Regions from separate parts of the Micromonospora sp. NPDC050187 genome, predicted to be linked through region 1. Evidence: riboswitches for the same ligand, from Rfam matches in the RefSeq annotation. Region 1 holds a riboswitch; each other region holds the start of a gene.
The links. A riboswitch is a leader RNA that binds a small molecule or an ion and turns the genes downstream of it on or off. The one in region 1 is predicted to bind cobalamin.
Positions count from the first base shown of each region.

Region 2: it holds a riboswitch for cobalamin, as region 1 does, so the genes downstream of both, ACIBJE_RS09045 (ABC transporter substrate-binding protein) here and ACIBJE_RS24815 (ABC transporter substrate-binding protein) in region 1, are expected to answer to the same signal.
Region 3: it holds a riboswitch for cobalamin, as region 1 does, so the genes downstream of both, bluB (5,6-dimethylbenzimidazole synthase) here and ACIBJE_RS24815 (ABC transporter substrate-binding protein) in region 1, are expected to answer to the same signal.
Region 4: it holds a riboswitch for cobalamin, as region 1 does, so the genes downstream of both, ACIBJE_RS05445 (energy-coupling factor ABC transporter permease) here and ACIBJE_RS24815 (ABC transporter substrate-binding protein) in region 1, are expected to answer to the same signal.

Region 1 covers NZ_JBITJH010000019.1:52,278-57,733, reverse strand. The annotation lists gene ACIBJE_RS24830 (NAD-dependent epimerase/dehydratase family protein) at 1-675, opposite strand, end outside; gene ACIBJE_RS24825 (molybdopterin-dependent oxidoreductase) at 956-2,272, shown strand; gene ACIBJE_RS24820 (hypothetical protein) at 2,265-2,717, shown strand; cobalamin riboswitch at 2,805-2,928, shown strand; gene ACIBJE_RS24815 (ABC transporter substrate-binding protein) at 3,239-4,828, shown strand; gene ACIBJE_RS24810 (ABC transporter permease) at 4,825-5,456, shown strand, end outside.
Region 2 covers NZ_JBITJH010000004.1:256,870-262,325, reverse strand. The annotation lists gene ACIBJE_RS09065 (hypothetical protein) at 1-191, opposite strand, end outside; gene ACIBJE_RS09060 (CbiX/SirB N-terminal domain-containing protein) at 212-922, opposite strand; gene ACIBJE_RS09055 (ABC transporter ATP-binding protein) at 919-1,686, opposite strand; gene ACIBJE_RS09050 (FecCD family ABC transporter permease) at 1,686-2,732, opposite strand; gene ACIBJE_RS09045 (ABC transporter substrate-binding protein) at 2,753-3,769, opposite strand; cobalamin riboswitch at 3,799-3,983, opposite strand; gene ACIBJE_RS09040 (TetR/AcrR family transcriptional regulator) at 4,160-4,765, opposite strand; gene ACIBJE_RS09035 (FAD-dependent monooxygenase) at 4,852-5,456, shown strand, end outside.
Region 3 covers NZ_JBITJH010000005.1:112,513-117,968, forward strand. The annotation lists gene ACIBJE_RS10220 (GNAT family N-acetyltransferase) at 1-85, opposite strand, end outside; gene ACIBJE_RS10225 (dihydrolipoyl dehydrogenase family protein) at 235-1,713, shown strand; gene ACIBJE_RS10230 (crotonase/enoyl-CoA hydratase family protein) at 1,814-2,575, opposite strand; gene ACIBJE_RS10235 (EamA family transporter) at 2,660-3,571, opposite strand; cobalamin riboswitch at 3,652-3,827, shown strand; gene bluB (5,6-dimethylbenzimidazole synthase) at 3,877-4,503, shown strand; gene ACIBJE_RS10245 (Rieske 2Fe-2S domain-containing protein) at 4,773-5,456, shown strand, end outside.
Region 4 covers NZ_JBITJH010000002.1:514,336-519,791, forward strand. The annotation lists gene ACIBJE_RS05430 (ABC transporter permease) at 1-162, opposite strand, end outside; gene ACIBJE_RS05435 (ABC transporter permease) at 155-1,210, opposite strand; gene ACIBJE_RS05440 (ABC transporter substrate-binding protein) at 1,177-2,760, opposite strand; cobalamin riboswitch at 2,988-3,158, shown strand; gene ACIBJE_RS05445 (energy-coupling factor ABC transporter permease) at 3,188-3,868, shown strand; gene ACIBJE_RS05450 (energy-coupling factor ABC transporter substrate-binding protein) at 3,865-4,182, shown strand; gene cbiQ (cobalt ECF transporter T component CbiQ) at 4,182-4,928, shown strand; gene ACIBJE_RS05460 (energy-coupling factor ABC transporter ATP-binding protein) at 4,946-5,456, shown strand, end outside.

The sequences.
Region 1 (5,456 bases):
CGATGCGACCCCCGCGTACGGGGTGTCGCGGGGCATCCGGGGGCCGTAGACGTTGTGGTAGCGCAGCGCCCACACCCCTGCCCCGGTCTGCCGGCTCCACGCGGCGGCCAGGTGTTCCTGGGCCAGCTTGCTGGCCGCGTACGTGCTGCGGGGCTCCAGTGGGGCGTCCTCCGGCACGAGCGCCGCCGTGAGGGCACCGGCGCACACCGGACAGGTGGGGTCGTACCGGCCGGCGGCCACGTCGGCCTGGCGACGTGCTGCCGGTCGAACGATTCCGTGCCGGGCACACGTGTAGCGCCCTTCACCGTAGACCACCATGGAACTGGCCAACACCAGACGAGACACGCCGGCCCGGTGCATCGCCGCCAGCAGCACCGCCGTGCCGTAGTCGTTGTGGCTGACGTAGTCGGGGGCGTCCGACGGGTCCAGCCCGTGCCCGACCATCGCCGCCTGGTGGCAGACGGCATCGACCCCGGCCAGCAGGTCGTCCAGCAGCCCCGGATCGCGGACGTCACCGACCACCGGATCGTGCCGGCGAAACCACTCGGGCAGCACGCTCCCGTGTGTCTGCGGCAACAGCGCGTCCAGGCACACCACCCGGTGCCCCTCCGCGACGAGCAGGTCCGCGACCTGCGATCCGATGAACCCGGCGGCGCCGGTGACGAGTACCCGCATTCCCGTCACGCTAGGACAGAGCGACGGCCGTCGGTGCCGGTTCGACTCGGACGTCAGCAACTCGTAGTAACCGGACCTTTCGCCCTGGGTAATGCCGCAAAGCCCGCCTGCGAGCGGCGTTGACGGCTAGCGTCCTGATCGAAAGCCCGTCGCGTCCGGTTCGACGCCCTCACGGACTGGAGGATCCGTGCCAGCCGACCCGCCGTCCCACGATCCCACTGCGGGAGCCGACTGCGGTGAGCCGAGACGCACGTCCGACGGGCCCGGGCGGTCGGCCGAGGTGGCCGGCACGCGGGTGTACGCCTACCCGGCGCGGCTGTGGCGCGCGTTGGACCGGCATCGCCCGCCGGGGGCCGCCGCCACCGCCGACGCCTGGCGCAGCCCGGTACGCGGCCCGTGGTTGACCTCCGTGTTCGGCGTCGTCCTGCTCGCCACGCTACCGCTGGTGATCATCACCGGACTGCTGGACTGGATAGCGTACGGCCCTCGGCTCGGCCAGGCCCTCCCCAGCGACGTGGGCTGGTTGCACCCTCCCGTCTTCGACTGGCCGACCCGCCCCGCCTGGCTGTTCCGACTCACCCAGGGCCTGCACGTGACGCTCGGCATCGTGTTGGTCCCGGTGGTGGTGGCGAAGCTCTGGTCGGTGGTGCCCAAGCTGTTCGACTGGCCGCCGGCCCGCTCGGTGGCCCAGGTACTCGAACGGCTGTCGCTGCTGCTGTTGGTGGGCGGAATCCTCTTCCAGACGGTCACCGGACTGCTCAACATCCAGTACGCGTACCTGTTCGGGTTCGACTTCTACACCGCGCACTGGTACGGCGCCTGGATCTTCACCGCCGCCCTGGTCACGCACGTGGCGATCAAGCTTCCTCGGATGATCTCCGCGCTGCGGGGCCCGAGCATGGCGCGTACCACGCTGGGGGAGACCAGGCCGGAGCCGGCGGATCCGGACGGGCTGGTAGCCCGACGGCCCGGCCCGGCGACGATGAGCCGGCGTGGTGTTCTCGCCCTGACCGGGGGCGGCGCGTTGCTGTTGGCGGCGCTGACCGTCGGGCAGACCATGGACGGAGTGCTGCGCAGGACCGCGCTGCTGCTACCCCGGGGCCGGCAGCCCGACGAAGGACCGAACGGATTCCCGGTCAACCGGACCGCGGCCGCGGCCGGTGTCCGACCCGCCGACACCGGGGCCGAGTGGCGGCTGACGGTGCGCGGCGGCGACCGCACGGTGGAGGTGGACCGCGGCGGCCTGCTCGCGATGACGCAGCACACCGCAGACCTGCCGATCGCCTGCGTCGAGGGCTGGTCGACGGAGCAGACCTGGACCGGGGTGCGGCTACGGGACCTCGCCGCTCTGGTCGGCGCGCCCGACAACGCCCTGGCGAGGGTCGAGTCGTTGGAACGGGTCGGGCTGTTCCGTCGGGCCCGGTTGCAGGCCAACCAGGTCCGCCACCCCGACTCGCTGCTCGCCCTGCGGGTCAACGGGGTCGACCTCTCGGCCGATCACGGCTACCCCGCGCGGATCATCGTGCCGGCGCTGCCCGGCGTGCACTGCACGAAGTGGGTCCGGAGAATCACCTTCGAGGAACGGCCCGATGACTGAGTTCCGGCGTGGCTACGGTGCCGCGCCCTGGCACCTGCTGCTCCTGCTCGGCTGCTTCGCGCTGACCGGCTGGATAGCGCTGCGGCTGTCCGGGGAGCCGACTGCGGGCCGGATGCTGCTCTGGTTCCTCGGCGCGGTCATTGTCCACGATCTGCTCCTGTTCCCGGTCTACGCACTGGTCGATCGGACGCTGCGTGCCGTGATGGGCCGTCCGGACCGCCGCTCTGCGCTGAACCACGTACGGGTGCCCGCGCTCGCCTCCGGGTTGCTCCTGCTGGTCTACCTTCCCGGCATCCTCGGACTCGGCGGGGACACCTACACGGCCGCGACCGGCCTGATCCCGCAGCCGCTGCTGGCCCGCTGGCTGGCGGTCAGCGCGGCGATCTTCGCCGTCAGCGCGATCGTCTACGCGCGCCGGTGGGCACGGCTCGGCCGTTCCGGATGACCGCGATCGCGGACGTGGCGCAGGACACAGTCGACAGTCCTATGCGGATCACAGCATGCCCTTGCTAGGGTCAGCCCGCGACGTGTGAGGGAAGCCGGTGTGAATCCGGCATGGTCCTCGCCACTGTGACCGGTCAGTGATCCCCGAGTAGGCCACTGGGCGCAAGCCTGGGAAGGCCGGGGCGAACGTTGATCCGGAAGTCAGGATACCTCCACTCGTACTCATCGGCGATGATCTACGAAGGATGGATCAGATGCACACCTCCTCGTCCGGTGCTCGCGCGTCAACCGCTGTCTGCCTGGTTGCGCTTCGAACGACGCTCCCGTCGGAGTCGGCCCCGGAGCCGCTGAGTTGCCTGCACGGTGGGCTGTCCTGACTGCTGTGGGGCGCCCGTTGCGCCCAGCGCGGTGCTGTCCGCCCGTGTGTCTTCTCGGGTCCGCGATTCCTTCACCCTGCCGCCGGTCGGTCCCTGCGGCAGACCGTTGCGGGCTCCACCTTCGCCCGAGCAAGGAGCTTGTGACGTGAACAGACGCAGCGACCACGCGGGGAGGGCCGCCGACCGGCGCGCGTTGCTCAAGAGTGTGCTGTCCGGCGCTGTGCTGCTCGGTGTGCCCGGACTGACCGGATGCCAGACGCAGGAACCGACGGCAGCGCAGGGCGGGGCACCCCGCCGTGGCGGGAACCTGCGGGTCGTCACCTCGGGGGCAAGCACCACCGACGACGTGCTCGACCCGCATCTGGCCGGGTCGTGGGGCGGTGGAGCGGTGGCGAAGAACATCTTCGACAAGTTGGTCGCCTACAACGACGACCTGACCCTGCGCCCCCGGTTAGCCGAGCGTCTGGAGCCGAACGCCGACGGCACGGTCTGGCGGATCGTGCTGCGTAAGGGCGTGCTCTGGCATGACGGCAAGCCGCTGACCGCCGATGACGTCCTCTGGAGCGTCAAGCGGATCATCGACCCGGCGAACAAGCTACCGGCCGCCGCCGACCTCGCCATGGTCGACCTCGCCGGATCCCGCCGCGTCGACGACCTGACGGTGGAGTTGCGCATGAAGCAACCGATGGCCGACCTCGGGGCGCTACTGGCAGGCTGGTACGTCTACGTGATCCAGAACGGCACCACCAGCTTCGACCGGACGCACCCGCCCGTCGGCACCGGCCCGTTCCGGTTCGACAGCTGGACGCCGGGCGAACGAACCCGTCTGGTGCGCAACGACCGGTACTGGGAGCCGGGAAGACCCTACGTCGACAGCGTGGAGATCCTCCTCGCTGCGGACGCTGACGCCCGACTCAACGTGTTCCTCTCCGGGCGGGCCGACGTCGTGCACCAGTTGTCCCACGTGCAGGCCAAGGCCCAGCAGGGCAACCGGAAACTCGGTATTCGTCAGTCACCGGTCGGGACCATGCACGCGTTCAACATGCTCATCGACCGCGAACCGTTCGACGACCCCAGGGTGCGCGAGGCGTTGAAGCTGACGGTGGATCGCAAGGCCATCGTCGACGCGGTGTTGTTCGGCTACGGCGAGGTCGGCAACGACCTGTACGGCAAAGGCGCACCGAACTACGCCGACTCGATCCCGCAGCGACCCCACGACCCTCAGCGCGCGCGGGCGCTGCTCCGCGAGGCCGGCAAGGAGAACCTGAGAGTCACCCTGCACACCGCCGATGTCACTCCCGGGTACGTGCAGGCGGCGCTGCTCTTCGCCGAGCAGGCCAAGCAGGCGGGCATCACCATCGAGGTGGTGAAGTCCGAGCGGTCGTCGTACTGGACCGACGTGTACCTCAAGCAGCCCTTCACCCAGACCGGGTGGGGTAGCTACGCCCTGGAGTGGTTCTACGGCCAGGCGGTCGTGTCCGACGCGCTCAGCAACGAGACCGCCTGGAAACGCCCGGCGTGGGACGCGAAGTTCGCCGTCGCACGCGGCACCATCGACCCGGCGCTGCGCAGGGAGCGGTACCTGGAACTGCAACAGGAGTTGTGGGCCGACGGCGGCTACATCGTCCATTCCTACGCCAGGTGGCTCGACGGGGTCAGCCCCAGGGTGCAGGGCTTCAAGGAGGCGACCGTCGCCAGCGACGACTGGTGCAACTACGCCGACGTGTGGCTGTGAACTCCGGCCCCGGGACCCGGCTGCCGTGGCGGGACCGCTTTCCGCTGTGCCGCCATCTCGCCGGACGCCTGCTGGGTGCCGTCGTGGTGGTCGCCGCCGCCTCGGTGGTGATCTTCGGGGCGATGCAGTTGCTGCCCGGCGACGCCGCCGACGTCCTCCTCGCCAAGGGTGCCGGCTCCGGCGGCGGCACCGCCGCGCAGAAGGCGGCCCTGCGTGCCGAACTCGGTCTCGACCGACCCCTGCCCGAGCGGTACCTGGACTGGATCAGCGGTGTACTGCAAGGCGACCTTGGTCGATCGGTGTTCTCGGGCCGGCCGGTCACCGAGATCATCGCCAGTCGGCTCCTCAACACCCTGACCTTGGCAGCGGTGGCGACCGCCGTTCTCATCCCGGTCGCGATCGGTTTCGGCGCCTGGTCCGGCGCCCGTGCCGGCCATGCCCGTGACCGGGCTGTCACCATCACCGCCGTGATCGTCGGCGCGCTGCCCGAGTTCGTCACCGCCACCCTGCTCATCGCGGTCTTCGCCTACGCCTGGCCGGTGCTGCCGGCCGTGTCCATGCCGGACCCCGGCGCCAACCCGCTGTCCGCGCCCGAGGCCCTCGTGCTGCCGGTCCTCACGCTGGTCGC
Region 2 (5,456 bases), on a different contig from region 1:
CCGGCCCGCCGGGCTTTCGGCGCGGGGTGGACGACCACCAGGTTAGACTGCGCGCACAGGTCGAGGCAGGCACTGATCCGCAGCCGGTGTGGTGCGGGCAGGCCGGCCCGCAGGCGGCGCAGTTGCGCGTCGTGGTCGACCGACGGGTGCTTGCGGGCGCTGCCACAGCAGCAGTCCCGGCACACGGTCACCAGGCAACCGGACGGATCGGTCATGGTCGGCTCCTCGGGCGCTGGTCGTCGACGGGCCGTCCCCGTCCCAGGTGTTCCTCGGCGATCCGCCCGGCGAGATCCGGGTCCACCCGCTCGTACCAGACGTCGTCGGGGTGGACCACCACGAGCGGGCCGAGGTTGCAGGGAAAGAGACAGCCGGTCGCGGTGACGAGGGCGTCCTCGTCGCCCAGGCCGTGCGCGGCCAGCCCTCGGGTGAGCCGCTCGGCCACCTCGTTGGCGCCGTACGCCGTGCAGCGCGGACCCCGGCAGACCAGGACGTGGTGCCGGTGCGGGGTGATGTGCGACCACGCCGGGCTGCGGAACGGACCGGGCGTGCCGCCGAGCGGCTGACGTGGGCCGGTCACCGCCTCGGTGAGCGCGCCGACCAGGCCGGGCTGGTCGGCCAGGGGCGCGCTGACCGAGACGCGGGGCGGATCGTCGTGCCCGGCGGCCCAGTGCGCGTGGGCGCGGCGGATCCACGTCTCCAGGTACCGGTCGGGTGGCAGGTGGGTCGGGACCAGCAGCACCTCGTCGACGCCGGCGGCGACGGCCGCGTCCAGCGCGGCGTGCAGGGACGGGGCCGCGCCGTCCAGGAAGCACGCGGCCACCGGCACGCCGAGCGCCACCGCCACCTCGTCGGCGAGCCGGTGCACGGTGTCCTGACCACCGACGTGGACGACCGCGCGGGCCACCAGCAGCACGTGGGTCATGACAGCGGCGGGTGGTAGGTGATGGTGGGACGCCCGGTGACCGGGTGCGCCGCGACGTCGGCCCGGACGCCGTACACCTCGGCGAGCAGCCCGGGGGTGAGCACCTCGGCGGGTGCGCCGGTGGCGACCACCCGCCCGCCGGCCAGGACGACCACGCTGTCGCAGAACATCGCGGCGAGGTTCAGGTCGTGCAGGGCGGCGAGCGTGGTGACCCCGGAACGGCGGACCAGATGCAGCAGGTGCAACTGGTGGCCGATGTCGAGGTGGTTGGTGGGTTCGTCGAGCAGCAGCAACCGGGGCTGCTGGGCCAGCGCCCGGGCCAGTTGCACCCGCTGCCGCTCGCCGCCGGAGAGGGTGTGCCACCGACGGTCGGCGTACCCGGTCAGGTCGACCCGGGCCAGCGCCTCGGCCGCCGCCTCCCGGTCGGCGGTGGTGTCGGACCAGAGCGACCGGCGGTGCGGGATGCGACCGAGCAGCACCACCTGGGCGACGGTGAGGTCGAGGTCGGTGTCGGCGTGCTGGGCGAGCAGCGCGGCCCGACGGGCCAGCGTGGACCGGGAGAGGGTGGTGAGGTCGTCGCCGTCGACGACGACCCGCCCGCGGTCAGCGGCGGTGAGCCGGGCGACGATCCGCAACAGGGTGGTCTTGCCGCAGCCGTTCGGTCCGAGTAGCCCGACCAGGCTGCCCGACGGGACCGCGCAGGTGACGTCGTCGAGGATCCGTCGGGCCGCGACGGTCCAGGACACCCCGGTGACGTCCAGCATCAGCCGCGCGTCCTCTGCCGGTGCAGCAGCACCACGAAGGCGGGCACGCCGAGCAGCGCGGTCAGCACACCGACCGGCAGTTCCCGGGGCTCGAAGAGGGTCCGCGCGGCGGTGTCCACCCAGACCAGGAAGATCGCGCCGGCCAGCACCACGACGGGCAGCAGCCGCCGGTGGTCCGCCCCGGTGAAGAACCGGGCGGCGTGCGGCAGGATCAGCCCGACGAAGCCGATTGCGCCGCTGATCGCGACCAGCACGGCGGTGAGCAGCGCGGTCGCCACCAGCAGCAGCCAGCGGACCCGGCCGACCGGGACGCCGAGGGCGGCGGCGGCGTCCTCGCCGAAGGCGAACGCGTTGAGCAGCCGGGCGTACGCCGCCACCAGGGCGAGCACGGCCACCAGGATCGGGGTGGCCCAGGCCAGTGCGGACCAGTCGACCCGGGCCAGCGAGCCGGAGAGCCAGAAGGTGATGCTCTGGGTGGCGTGCGGTTCGGCGACCCAGATGATGACGAACGAGGTCGCGGCGGCACAGAGCTGGGCGACGGCCACCCCGGCGAGCACCACCCGGGTGGGCTCCAGTGCCCCGCGCAGGCCGGCCACCGTGATCACCACCACGAACGCGGCGAGCGCGCCGACCAGCGCACCGCCGGTCAGCGAGGCGATCCCGCCGCCGAGCCCGACGACGAGGACCGCGACCGCGCCGAGCGACGCCCCGGAGGAGATCCCGAGCAGGTAGGGGTCGGCCAGCGGGTTGCGGGTGACGGTCTGCATCACCGCGCCGACCGCCGCCAGCCCCGCCCCGACCACCGCCGCGCCGAGCACCCGGGGCAGTCGCAGCCGCCAGACGATGTGCTCGCGCAGCAGCGGCACGTCGGAGTGGACCAGGCCCAGCCGGTCGCCGACCACCGTCCACACGGTACGGATCGAGATGTCGGCCGGACCGAGGGTGACCGCCGCGCCGACCGAGGCCACCAGAGCCACCACCAGCCCGGCCACCAGCAGGGCCGGGCCGGTCGGGTGGCGGGCCCGGACCCCCGCCGGGGCGGGCACGGTCGGGGCGGTGGCGGTGGTCAGCGTCCGGTCCCGTCGGGGAGCCCGGCGACGCCCTCGGCGAGCGCCTCGACACCGAGCACGATCCGCACCCCGGCCGAGGTGGACGAGAACGGGATGACCACGAACCGCTGGCCCGCCACCGCCCCGAGGTGCCGCAGGGTGGCGTGGCCGGTCAGGAAGGCCCGCTTCGCGGCGGCGGTGTCCCAGGTCGCGTCGACCAGCACGATCACGTCGGGGTCGCGGTCGGCGACGGTCTCCCAGCCGCTGTCCGCCCACGCCCCGGTCAGGTCGGCGAAGGCGTTGGTGACGCCGACCGCCGACATGATCATCCCGGGGCCGCCACAGCATGCTCCCACGCTCGGCGCGTCGGTGCCCGCGTCCCACCAGAGCACGGAGAGCTCCGCGGCGTCGTCGATCCGGCCCGCGGCGGCGGTGAGCCGGGTCCGGTGGTCGGCGATGAGCTTCTCGGCCCGCTCCGGCACCCCGAAGACGGCCGCGATGTCGCGGATCTCGGTGAACACGTGGTCGATGGTGAGCTTCGCCGGCCGGTGCGGCGCCGGGCAGCCGGCCGGGGAGAGGTACGAGCCGACGCCGAGTTTCGCCAGTTCGGCCCGGTCACCGGCCCCCTCGTCGCCGAAGGCGCTCTGGAAGGAGCCGTAGACGAAGTCCGGCTCCGCCTCCAGCAGCTTCTCCCGGGCCGGGTACTCCTTGGCCAGCACCGGCACCCTTGCGTACGCGTCGGCGTACTCGGGCAGGATCGCGTCGTCCAGGTACGCCGTGCCGGCCATCCGGTCGGCCAGACCCAGGGCCAGCATGATCTCGGTGGCCGGCTGGTTCATGGTCACCGCCCGCTTCGGCGGGCCGGCCACGGTGACCGGCGTGCCGCAGTTGGTCACGCTCACCGGGGCGGCCGACGTCGGGGCGGTCGCGGGGTCGTCGTCCGCGCCGGCGCACCCGCCGATCAGGAGGACCAGGGCGGTCAGGGGCGCGGCAGCGCGCCGGGACAGGGTGGACCAGACAGCACGTTCGCGCATCGGGAATCGCCTTCCAGCACCTCGTGGACGGTTCGTCACAGTGCCGTGGCCGGTCTCCTGGCTGACGGGTGGTGCGTCCGTGGCCGGCCTTCCCAGGCGTACCTACGCCCAGTGGCCTCTTTGACGACGAGGGTCGCGGACTTCCCGATCACAGTGGCGAGGGCCGCGCCGGCATCTCACCGGCTTCCCGAGCACCACGGCAGCGTCACCCTAGCCGCCGGTCATCGAGGGTGTCACGGTGACGAACACCACGCCGATGATCGACATATGGGTCCACAGCCGACGACCGGCGCGCCGGATGCCACAGCGGACGCCGGCCACGTGGCGGCAGGGCGTACCGGCGGGCAGCGGGCACCGAGCGGCCGGACCGGGCTGGACGCCCGGTCCGGATCAGCGGCCGGTCAGCGCGCGGAGCAGGCTGCGGATGGCGTCGCGCAGGTCGACGCGGCTCTCCTCGGTGCCGGGGGTGGGGGCGCTCAGCCCGCCGGTGCCGACCAGCCGGTCGAAGAGCAGACCGTCGACGAAGGCGAGGAACTGGTCGCCCTGCCGGTCGGGGTGCGCCGCACCGGCCCGGGCGAGGATGTCGCGGGCCTGTTCCCGCATGACGGTGCCGTGCTCGAGGATCTGCCGCAGCTCGTGGTGGTGGGTGGCCTCCAGTTGGCAGGAGTACCGGGCCAGGACCCGGTCGCGGCCGGTGCTGAGCCAGGTGTCGAACAGCGCGGCGATGCCGGCGGCGAGGCGGTCGAGGTCGGCCGGGGTGAGCGGCGGCCGTTCTCCGGCGGGTGCGTCGACCGGTAGCCGGCGGGCGGCGAAGTCGACGCGGTTCAGGTCGACCAGACGCTGCACCACCGCCTCCACCAGGGCGCGGCGGGTCCTCAGGTACGCCGATGTGGTGCCGGCCGGCACCTCGGCCCGGGCGTCGACCGCGCGGTGGGTGAGCCCACGCATCCCCCGCTCGGCGATCAGCGCGATGGCGGCGTCCGCCAGCAGTTCCACCCGTTTTGCCCGACCCGTCACTGCGTCCCCTCACTGGCCGTATGGTCGCCGTAGTATGAACTTCTACACCTGTAGAAAGGCGGAGGATGAGGGGACACCGGGCGGTGGTGGTCGGTGGTGAGGCGCTGCCGGCGGACACGCTGCACGGCGGCGCGGAGGTGCACACCGTCCGCACGGACGACGAGGGCGCAGAGGTCGACGTGCGCCGTACCGGTGGATCACAGACCCTCCGCGCCGACCTGGTCGTCGGCGCGGACGGGCTGCGCAGCGTCGTGCGGACCCGCCTCTGGCCGGAAACCCCGCCACCGGTGTACGCCGGCACCACCGCCTGGCGGGCGGTGGTCGAGTGGCCGGTGCCGGTGGCGGCGTCGGTCACCTGGGGGCCGGGGACGGAGTTCGGCATGGCGCCGGTCGGCGACGGCCGGGTCTTCTGGTTCGGCGGGCTCACCTGTCCGCCCGGGGAGCGGGCCGGCGACGAGATGGCCGAGGTACGCCGGATCTTCGGGTCCTGGCACGCCCCGATTCCGGAGCTGCTCGCCGCGACCGCGCCCGAGCGGGTGCTCCGCCACGACGTGTACCACGTCGCCACGCCGTTGCCCGGCTACGTCCGGGGTCGGGTGGTGCTGCTCGGTGATGCCGCCCACGCGATGACCCCGCATCTGGGCCAGGGCGCCGCCATGGCGCTCGAGGA
Region 3 (5,456 bases), on a different contig from region 1:
GATCCGGGCGTACCCGCAGGTCGCAGGCCGCGTCGACGGTGCCGGGCGTGATCTTCTCAAGGCGCGGCTCGGGTGCGGGTGGCATGGGCGGACCCTACCGGCCACCCACGACCGGCTCGACCTGGTTACCGCGGCCGGGCGGCTCCGGCGGCCACCGCACCCGGAGACCGGGAGCACGTGTGCGGTCGTCCGCCCTCGCGGTGGTCCGGCCGGGTGGTGGGGGATGCTGTCGGAATGACGGAGCCGCAGCAGGTGGACGTGGTCGTGGTCGGACTCGGGGTGGGCGGCGAGGAGGTGGCCGGGCGGCTCGCCGAGGCGGGTCTCGACGTCGTCGGCGTCGAGCGGGGACTGGTCGGCGGCGAGTGCCCGTACTGGGGCTGCATCCCGAGCAAGATGATGATCCGGGCGGCCAACGCGCTGGCCGAGGCCCGGCGGGTCGACGGGCTCGCCGGCTCCGCCGAGGTCCGGCCGGACTGGGCTCCGGTGGCCCGCCGGATCCGTGAGGAGGCGACCGCGAACTGGGACGACACCGCCGCCGTCGAACGGTTCACCGGAAAGGGCGGCCACTTCGTCCGGGGAACCGGCCGGTTGGCCGGCCCGGGGCGGGTGGCCGTCGGCGACCAGGTCTTCCAGGCCCGGTACGGGATCGTCGTGGGGGTCGGCACCCGGCCGTCGGTGCCGCCGGTCGACGGGTTGGTCGGGACGCCCTACTGGACCAACCGCGAGGCGATCGAGGTGGCCGAGCTGCCGGCGTCGCTGCTGGTTCTCGGGGGTGGGGCGATCGGGCTGGAGCTGGCCCAGGTGTTCGCCCGGTTCGGGGTCCGAGTGACGGTGGTCGAGGCGTCCGACCGGGTGCTCGCCGTCGAGGAGCCGGAGGCGTCCGAGGTGGCGGCGGCCGCCCTGCGTGCCGACGGGGTGCAGATCCACACCGGCGTCCGGGCGGAGCGGGTCGACCACGACGAGGACGCCGGGTTCACCCTGCGGGCCGGTGACGGTGCCCGGTTCAGCGCCGAGCGGCTGCTGGTGGTGACCGGCCGCCGGGCCCACCTGGACGAGTTGGGGCTGGAGACGGTCGGCCTCGACGCCGGGCAGCGCTACCTGCCGGTCGACGACCGGCTGCGGGCCGGCGACGGGATCTGGGCGGTCGGCGACGTCACCGGCGAGGGGGCGTTCACCCACATCGCGATGTACCAGGCGGAGATCGTCGTCCGCGACCTGCTCGACCACGTCGGTCGGCAGCGGGGCGGCCCGGACGCCAGCGGTACCGCCAGTTCGATCGGCGGAGCGGTCGGTGCCGCCGGGGCGGGCGGCGACGGCTCCGGCCCCGACCCGGCCGGCACGGTGCCCCGGGCGGACTACCGGGCGCTGCCCCGGGTCACCTTCACCGATCCGGAGGTGGGGGCGGTCGGGCTGACCGAACGTCAGGCCCGGGACCGGGGGATCAACGTCCAGGTCGGCTTCGCGCCGCTCTCCTCGTCCACCCGGGGCTGGATCCACCGGGTCGGCGACGAGGGGTTCATTAAGCTCGTCGCGGACGCCGACCGGGGTGTGCTGGTCGGCGCGACGTCGGTCGGCCCGGCCGGCGGGGAGGTGCTGTCCGCGCTGGTGGTCGCGGTGCACGCGGCGGTCCCGGTGGGCCGGCTCCGACACATGATCTACGCGTATCCGACCTTCCACCGCGCCATCCGGACCGCCCTGGACGACCTCGGCTGACGGTGAGTGTGGCGGGGTCGGTCCCGGGGTCGTCGTGGTCGGCCGGCACCGGGGGACCGGGTGCCAGCACGAGTCGCGGTGCGGCTGGCCGGGCCGGTGCTCAGTGGACCGGAGTGCCGTGCCGGCCCGCTCCGCCGCCGAAGCGGGCGATGCCGTCGGCCGCCTCGGCGAGGGAGTCGACGCCGTAGGCCAGCTCGACGGCCATCGCCTCGGCTTCCGGGCGACCCGCGCCGGCCCGTACCGCGGCCCGGTCGTTGCGCAGGCAGCGCTGCGGCGCGCGGGCGATCCCGGCGGCCAGCCGCTCGGCCTCCGCGCGGGCCGTGCCGGGCGCGACCAGCCGGTTCACCAACCCCATGGCGTACGCCTCGTCCGCCGGCACCGGTCGGCCGGTGAGGATCAGGTCCATCGCCCGGCTCTCACCGATCAGCCGGGGCAGGCGTACCGTTCCGCCGTCGACCAGCGGCACGCCCCACCGTCGGCAGAAGACCCCGAGCACCGCGTCGGACTCGGCGACCCGCAGGTCGCACCAGAGGGCCAGTTCCAGGCCGCCGGCCACGGCGTACCCGGAGATCGCGGCGACGACCGGCTTGGTCAGCGACATCCGGGTCGGACCCATCGGGCCGTCCCCCTCGGATTCCACGCGGTTGCCGCTCGGCGTACCGATGGCCTTGAGGTCGGCACCGGCGCAGAAGGTGCCGCCCGCTCCCCAGAGCACGGCCACGGCGGCGGTCGGGTCGGCGTCGAAGGCGCGGAACGCGTCGGCGAGGGCCCGGGCGGTCGGGCCGTCGACGGCGTTGCGGACCGCCGGCCGGTCCAGGATCACCGTGGTCACCGGTCCGTCGCGTTCGACCCGCACACCCATCGGACCAGGATGGCCGGCCCCTGGCGCGCCGCGCCAGACACGCGACGCCGCGTCGTCGGGCGCGGTGACCCGGGCGGGCCGTCGTCAGGTCCGGTCGGGGCGGACCAGGGTGGCACCGAGCGCGGCACCGACCACGCAGGCCACCCCGAGGAACTGAGGCCAGGCCAGCAGCTCGCCGAGGAGGACCAGCCCGACCAGCGCGCCGATCGCCGGTTCGAGGCTCAACAGCACCGCGAAGACCCGGGCCGGCATCCGGCGCAGCGCGGACATCTCCGCCGAGTACGGCAGCACCGACGACAGCAGCGCCACGCCGACGCCGAGCAGCAGGATCCACGGGTCGAGCAGTGCGGTGCCGCTGTCCGCGACGCCGAACGGCAGCACGGCGAGTGCGCCGACGGCCATGCCCAGGGCCAGCCCCCGGGTGCCGGGGACCCGCTTGCTGACCGCCCCGCCGAACACCACGTAGCCGGCCCAGCCGACGGCGGTGCAGACGCAGAAGAGCAGCCCGAGGCCGTCGACCGACGCCCCGCCCAGGCCACTGATCAGCAGGACGCCGCTGCCGGCCAGCACCGCCCAGCCGGCGTCGAGCAGCCGACGGCTGCCGGCCAGCCCCACCAGCAGCGGCCCGGCGAAGCCGATGGTCACCGCCACGCCCAGCGGCACCCGGTGCAGCGCGGCGTAGAAGCTGAGGTTCATCAACGCGAGCATCAGGCCGAAGCCGACCACCAGGCCGCCGGTACGCCAGCCCAGCCGCAGCCCGGGACGGGCGATCGCGAGCAGGATCAGCGCGGCGAAGCCGAGCCGCAGCGTGGTGGTGCCACCGGGGCTGGTGGTGCCGAACAGCTGCTTGGCCACGGCCGCGCCGAGTTGGGTGGAGAACATCCCGAGCAGCATCAGCACCGGCGGCGGTACGGCGTCGGGGCGACCGACCACGCCGACGAGCCGGGCGACGGTGGCGGTGGGAACCGGCTCTGGACGGAGGGCGTGCGCGTACATGGGAGCAGCATGTCGTGCGATCCGTCAGGAGGGCGACCGGAATCCCGTCCGCCGGCTACCATGCTGGCGGCACGACACAGTGAGGTGCCCCGCGCGAGCGGGGAGAATCGGGAAGCCGGTGCGAATCCGGCACGGGCCCGCCGCGGTGACCGGGGAGCCACCGTCCACGCGCGAGCAGCGCAGCCACTGGTCCGCAACGGGCTGGGAAGGCGGACGGCACGGCGTCGATCCGGGAGTCCGAAGACCGGCCTCGCGTCACGCGCCCACCCCTGCCCGGGTGGGCCGAGCGCAGCGGGAGCCTGCCCATGAACCTGTACGACGTCATCCACCGCCGCCGGGACGTACGCGCCCAGTTCACCGGGGAACCGGTGCCCGACGAGGCCCTGCACCGGGTGCTGACCGCGGCGCACGCCGCACCGAGCGTCGGCTACTCCCAGCCCTGGGACTTCGTCGTGGTGCGGGACGCCGACACCCGGCGCCGCTTCCACGAGCACGTCCGGACCGAACGGGACGTCTTCGCCGCCACCCTGGCGGGGGAGGCGGCCGAACGGTTCGCCCGGATCAAGATCGACGGCGTGCTGGAGTCCACCCTGTCGATCGTGGTCACCCACGACCAGTCGCGGGGCGGGCCGGCGGTGCTCGGCCGGCACGCCATCGCCGACACCGGCCTCTACTCGACCTGCCTGGCCATCCAGAACCTCTGGCTCGCCGCCACGGCCGAGGGACTCGGCGTCGGCTGGGTCTCCTTCTACCGGGAGCCCTGGCTGGCCGACCTGCTCGGCATCCCTGCCGGCATCCGGCCGGTCGCCTGGCTCTGCCTCGGTCCGGTGACCCACTTCGAGACCGTGCCGGACCTGGCCCGGCACGGCTGGCGGCAGGCCCGCCCGCTCGCCGAGGCCATCCACCACGACCGTTGGACACCGCACCCCTGACCCTTCCGCTCGCTCCCCCGCCCCGCCCCGCTCCCCCGCCCCGCCTCGCGCGGTCGGCTCGCGCGGTCGATCAAGAAGTTCGCGTCAGCAGCTGTCGCGTGTCGTGACGCCAACCTCTTGATCAACGGGCGCGCGGGGCGGCTGGGTCGGGGCGCGGGGGGCGGGGGGCGGCTGGGTCGGGGGAGGGGGGGTGCCCGGTCATGTCGGGCGGCGGTGAGTTCGTCACCGCCGCCCGGTTTGCCGGCTCCCGAACCGGGAAGTCGGTACGGGTGCGAGCACTTCTGATGAAGATCGAGCAGTCGGCCGGCCTGGACCGGGTCGGCGACCGCCTCCAGCGGGCGGTGCAGGCCACCCTCCGACCGCAGCGCGTCCGCGACCTGCTGCACGGGGTGTGGCTGGGACATCCGCTGCATCCGGCGATGGTGCAGGTGCCGGTCGGCGCGTGGATCAGCGCCGCCGTCCTCGACGCGATGCCCGGCCAGCGGCGCGCGGCGACCGCACTGGTGGCCGTCGGTACGGCCAGCGCCCTGCCGGCCGCCGTCGCCGGGCTCAACGACTGGGCGGCCCTGAACCGGGAGCAGCGGCGGGTGGGGCTGGTGCACGCCGCCTCGAACACCGTCGGGCTGGCCTGTTACGCCGGCTCGCTCGCCGCCCGGTTGACCGGCCGGCACAACCTCGGGCGGACGCTGGCGTACCTCGGGCTCGGCGCGGCGAGCGCCGGGGCGTACCTCGGCGGGCACCTGGCGTACAAGCAGGGGGCGCAGGTCAACCAGAGCGTGTCCGAGGCACACCTGATCGGCGACGGCTGGCACCCGGTCGCCGACGTGGCCAGCCTGCCGGACCGGGAGCTGGTCACCCGTGAGATCGACGACGTCTCGGTGATCCTCTACCGGCACGGCGACGACGTCACCGTCATGCTGGAACGCTGCCCGCACCAGAGCGGTCCGCTCGGC
Region 4 (5,456 bases), on a different contig from region 1:
GGACAGGTCCACCGCGCTCTCGTCGAGCGGCCAGAGGACGGGGGCGAGCAGGCAGGCGACGACCGCGACGGTCAGGATGGCGGCGGCGACGAGCGCGCCGCGTCCGGTGCGGCCCGGTCGCCGGACACGGACGGCGCGGATCCGCGTGGCGAGGTCAGTCATCGAGGCGTACCCGGGGGTCGGCGGCGGCGTAGGCGAGGTCGGTGGCCAGGTTCGCGGTCAGCACCACGACGGTGGTGGTCAGGGTGATCGCGGCCAGCAGGGGGAAGTCGCTGCCCAGGGCGCCCTGCACGGTGACCGCGCCCAGGCCGGGCAGGGAGAACACCGTCTCCACCAGGACGGCCCCGCCGACGATCTCCGGCAGGTGGGTGCCGACCAGGGTGAGGAACGGCAGCAGCGCGGTGCGCAGCGCGTGGCCGAAGAGCACCGTCCGGCCGGGCAGTCCCCGCGCCTTGGCGGCCAGCACGTGGTCGTCGCGGAGGCTCTCGGCGACCGCGTCCCGGATGAACAGCACGAACCACGGGGCCTGCGACAGGGCCAGCACCGTCACCGGCAGAACCAGGTGGTGGGCCACGTCGGCGGGGTCGGTGCCGGTGGCGGCGATGTCGGTGAGGCCACCGGCGGGCAGCCAGCCGAGGGCGAGCGCGAACACGGCGATCGCGGCCAGCCCGATCCAGAACACCGGCATCGACTGCACGGCGAAGGCGGTGGCGCGCAGGGCACGGTCGAACCATCCGCCACGCCGGTAGGCGGCGAGGGTGCCCAGCAGCAGGCTCGCCACGAGGACCAGGGCGAGGGCGAGGCCGACCAGCAGCAGGGTCCATCCGGCGCGGGCCGCGAGCACCGAGGCGACCGGCTCGTGCCGGCTGGTCGACCAGCCGAGGTCGCCCTGGAGCAGGTTGCCCACCCAGCGGGCGTACTGCACCGGCAGCGGGTCGTCGACGCCCCAGTTGGCCCGGATCTGGGCGAGGTTCTCCTCGCTGGTGGTGAACGCGGCGGCCCCGGCGTACTGCTGGGCGGGGTCGATCGGTGAGGCCGCGCCGAGGGCGAACATGCCGACGCTGGTGGCCGCGAGGATCGGCACGGCGACCAGCAGCCGGCGGCGGACGACCGCGCCGGCCCCGGCCAGCCGGCGGGTACGCCGACCAGTGGGAGCCGGCACCGGAGCGGGCGGGATCACGATGTCTTCGTCCAGGTGTGGATGTTCCACCAGAGGCTGTTCGCCACGTCGTGCTCGTGCGGCTCGACCCGGGGGGCGACGCCCTCGACGGCGTCGGAGACCACGTAGGTGTGCTGGAGGTAGGTCAGGAACACCCAGGGCAGGTCGGTGGCGAGCTGCTTCTGGAAGGTGGCGTACGCGGCCTTGCGGGCGGCCGGGTCGGCGTTGGCCCGGGCGTCCCGCAGGGCCTGGTCGACCAGGGCCGAACGGTAGGAGCCGGGGTTGAAGAAGCCCTGGCCGGCGAAGGTCGACGTGAACAGCTTGAAGGAGACGAAGTCCGGGTCGTACGGCGTGCCGAAGCCCATGACCAGGGCGTCGCTCTTCATCCGGGGAGTGATCGCGTCCCAGGTCAGCCCCTCGGGGGTGATCTTGATACCGACCTTCCGCGCGTCCGCGGTGACCGCGAGGGCGAGTTCCTTACGCAGGCTGTCGGTCGCCGGATACATGAGGGAGAACGCGGCCGGGCGGCCGTCCCTGACCCGGACGCCGTCCGGCCCCGGCTTCCAGCCGGCCGCGTCCAGCGCCGCGGTGGCGGCGGCGGGGTCGGCGGACGGCTTGCCGGCGATGGACGGATCGGCGAACTCCGACGTCGGCGGAATCGGCCCGAACGCCGGCTCCCCCGCCCCGCCGAGCACACCGGCCACCATCGCCGAACGGTCCACCGCCGCGTTCAACGCCTTCCGCACGGCCGGATCCCCGGTGACCGGCCCGCCCATGGGCAGCATCACGCCCCGGTAGTCGGCGGTGGGGACCCGCTGCACCCGGTAGCCGGACCGCCCCTCGAACCCGGAGGCGAGCTTCGGAGCCAGCTCGGCGGCGTCGAACTCGCCGGCCCGCATCCGCTGGGCGCGGACGTTGTCGTCGGGGACGAACGCCACCACCACGCCGGAGTTCGCCGGCTTGCCGCCCCAGTACCGCTCGTTGGCGGCGAGCACCAGCCGGTCGCCCGGGGTCCAGGAGGTCACCCGGTACGGGCCGGTGCCCACCGGCTTGCGGTTGAAGGCGGCCTTGTTGACGTCCTGCCCGGCGAGGGCCTTCGCCGGCACGATGCCCAGCGCGAGGCGCTGGAGGAACGGCGCGTAAGCGTACTCGAGGGTGAAGACCACGGTCGACGGGTCGGGTGCGGCGACGGAGGCGAGCATGTCCAGGTCGGAGCGGAGCGTCGAGTCGACCTTCGGGTCCAGCACCGCCTGGTAGGTGAAGACCACGTCCTGTGCGGTCAGCGGGGTGCCGTCGTGGAAGACCACCCCGTCGCGCAGCTTCGCCGTGACGGTCCGCCCGTCGGCCGACACGGTCGGCAGCTCGCGGGCCAGGGCCGGCACGAGCTGGTTGCGCTCGTCGCGGGCGACCAGGCCGTCGAAGATCAGCGAGCCGCCGTCGACGCCGTAGTTCAGCACCGGGTTGAGCGTGTCCGGCTCGCCCGCCGTCGCCACCACGAGCGGGGCACCGCCGTCGCCGGTGGCGGTGTCCGTCGGGGACGAGCAGGCGGAGAGGGCGAGAAGACCGGCGGCGAACAGCGCCACCATCCGCGCAGACCGCAAGGGGCTCCTCTTTCCTGGTCGACGACGTGGCGGTCGCATGCACGCCGCGGGGCAATCCTGGCGTAGTTGCCAACGATTGGCAACAGCAGCCCAAGGAGTGGTCGTCACACCGTCGACCCTCAGCTGACCTGCTCCTCGGACACCACCGACGGCGAGCGGCGACGCCGGCGACCGCCGGCTGTCCGCCGGGGATGGATCACCACTCTTGCCCCGCCGGTCGCCGGTCGATAGCCTCTCGCCGTCAAGGTGCTCGGGAAGCCGGTGGAAGACCGGCGCGGCCCTCGCCACTGTGACCGGGGAGTGACCTCCGACTTGCGCCACTAGGCCGACGGCCTGGGAAGGCCGGAGGAAGCATCGATCCGGGAGCCAGGAGACCGGCCTTGACGGTGTGATCTCGTCCACGAGGTGCTGGAGAGGAAGGTCTTCTGTGCACATCGCCGAGGGGTACCTACCCCCGGTGCAGGCAGCCGCATGGTTCGCGGTGTCCGCACCCTTCGTCGTCCACGGCAGCCGGGCTTTGGTCCGGCAGGTCCGCGAGGACCCTGAGTCGAAGTTGTTGCTGGGAGCGGCGGGCGCCTTCACCTTCGCGCTCTCGGCCCTGAAGATCCCGTCGGTGACCGGGTCCTGTTCCCACCCCACCGGCACCGGCCTCGGCGCGGTGCTGTTCCGACCGCCGGTGATGAGCGTCCTCGGCGGCATCGTGCTGCTGTTCCAGGCGGTCCTGCTGGCCCACGGCGGGCTGAGCACGCTGGGCGCCAACATCTTCTCGATGGCGATCGTCGGCCCCTGGGTGGCCTACGGCGTCTACCTGCTGGCCCGCCGCCTCGGCGGCAGTCTGGACGTGGCGGTGTTCCTGGCCGCCGCGTTGGGCGGCCTGGCGACCTACTGCGTCACCAGCGTGCAGCTCGCCCTCGCGTTCCCCGACCCGGCGTCCGGCTTCCTCGGCGCGGTGGCGAAGTTCGGCAGCATCTTCGCCGTCACCCAGATCCCCCTGGCGATCAGCGAGGGCCTGCTGTCGGTGCTGGTGGTGCGGCTGCTCACCCGGGTCAGCGGCGACGAACTGCGGCGCCTCGGCGTGCTGCGCAAGCCCCAGGAGGTGTCGGCGTGAAGCGCTTCGGACGGGTCAACCTGCTCCTGCTGCTGGCGGTGGTCGCGCTGGCGGTGGCCCCGCTGGTGCTCGGGCTCGGCGGTTCGGCGGAGGAGCCGTTCGCCGGGGCGGACGCCCAGGCCGAGGAGACGATCGTCGCCGACCACCCGGACTACGAGCCGTGGTTCTCCTCCATCTACGAGCCGCCCTCGGGTGAGATCGAGTCGGGCCTGTTCGCCCTCCAGGCGGCGGTGGGCGCCGGCTTCCTCGGCTACTACTTCGGGGTCGCCCGCACCCGACAGCGGCTGCGCGACGCCGACGCCTCCGCCGGCTAGTGTTCGCCCTCGACGTCGCCGCGCACACCGGTCCCTGGCGGCTACGGCACCCGGGCGAGAAGGCACTGCTGGCGCTGGGCCTGCTGGTGTGCGCGGTGGCCCTGCCCACGTGGCCGGGGGCCGCGTTGGCGGGCACCGCCGCCGCGCTGCTGCTGGTCGGTCCGGCCCGGGTCCCCGTGCCGGTGCTGCTGCGGGCGGCCCGGGTGCCGGCACTGTTCATCGCCACCTCCGCGCTGCCGCTGCTCGTCTCCGTGCACTCCCCGACCCGGCTGGGCTGGGACCCGGCCGGCGTCGGGGTGGCGGCCACGACGACCGGCCGGGCGGCGGCGGCCCTGCTGTGCCTGCTGCTGTTCAGCGCCACCACTCCCCTGTCCGACGTCCTGCCGAGGCTGGTCCGGCTCGGGGTGCCGGCGGCGGTGACCGAGGTCGCCGCGCTGACGTACCGGATGCTGTTCCTGCTGGTCGACAGCGTGCGCGCGGTACGGGAGGCGCAGGCGGCGCGGTTGGGCTACCGGACCTGGCGCACGGCGCACCGGTCGCTGGCCGGGCAGGCGGGGGCGATCTTCGTCCGGGCCTTCACCCGGGCCCGCCGGCTTGAGGAGGGACTGGCGATGCGGGGCTACACCGGTTCACTGGCGGTGCAGGTGGAGCCCCGGCGGCTCTCCCCGGCCTTCGTGGTCGCGTCCGTCGCGCTGCTGGCGTCGATCGTGGCGCTGACCGTCGTCACCGGTGAACCGTGGCGGTGACCGGTCCGCTGCTGCGGATGTCCGGGGTGGACTTCGCCTACCAGCCCCGCCAGCCCGTGCTCACCGGGGTCGACCTGACCGTCCTGCCCGGTCAGCGGCTGGCCGTGGTGGGGCCCAACGGCGGCGGGAAGACCACCCTGTTCCGGCTGGCGGTCGGCGCGCTCGCCCCGGACGCCGGGCGGATCGAGGTGGCCGGGACACCGGTGCGGCGAACCCGGTCGGGCCTGCTGGAGCTGCGGCAGCGGGTGCAGCTGGTGCTCCAGGATCCCGACGACCAGCTGTTCTCCGCCAGCGTCCGCCAGGACGTCTCGTTCGGACCGGTGAACCTCGGACTCCGTCCCGAGCAGGTGCGGCAGCGCTGCGACGAGGCGCTGGCCGCGTTGCAGATCACCACGCTGGCGGACCGCCCCACCCACCTGCTCTCGTACGGCCAGCGCAAACGGGTCGCCATCGCCGGGGCGGTGGCCTTGCGTCCGGAGCTGCTGATCCTCGACGAGCCGACCGCCGGACTCGACCCGGCGGGCGTGG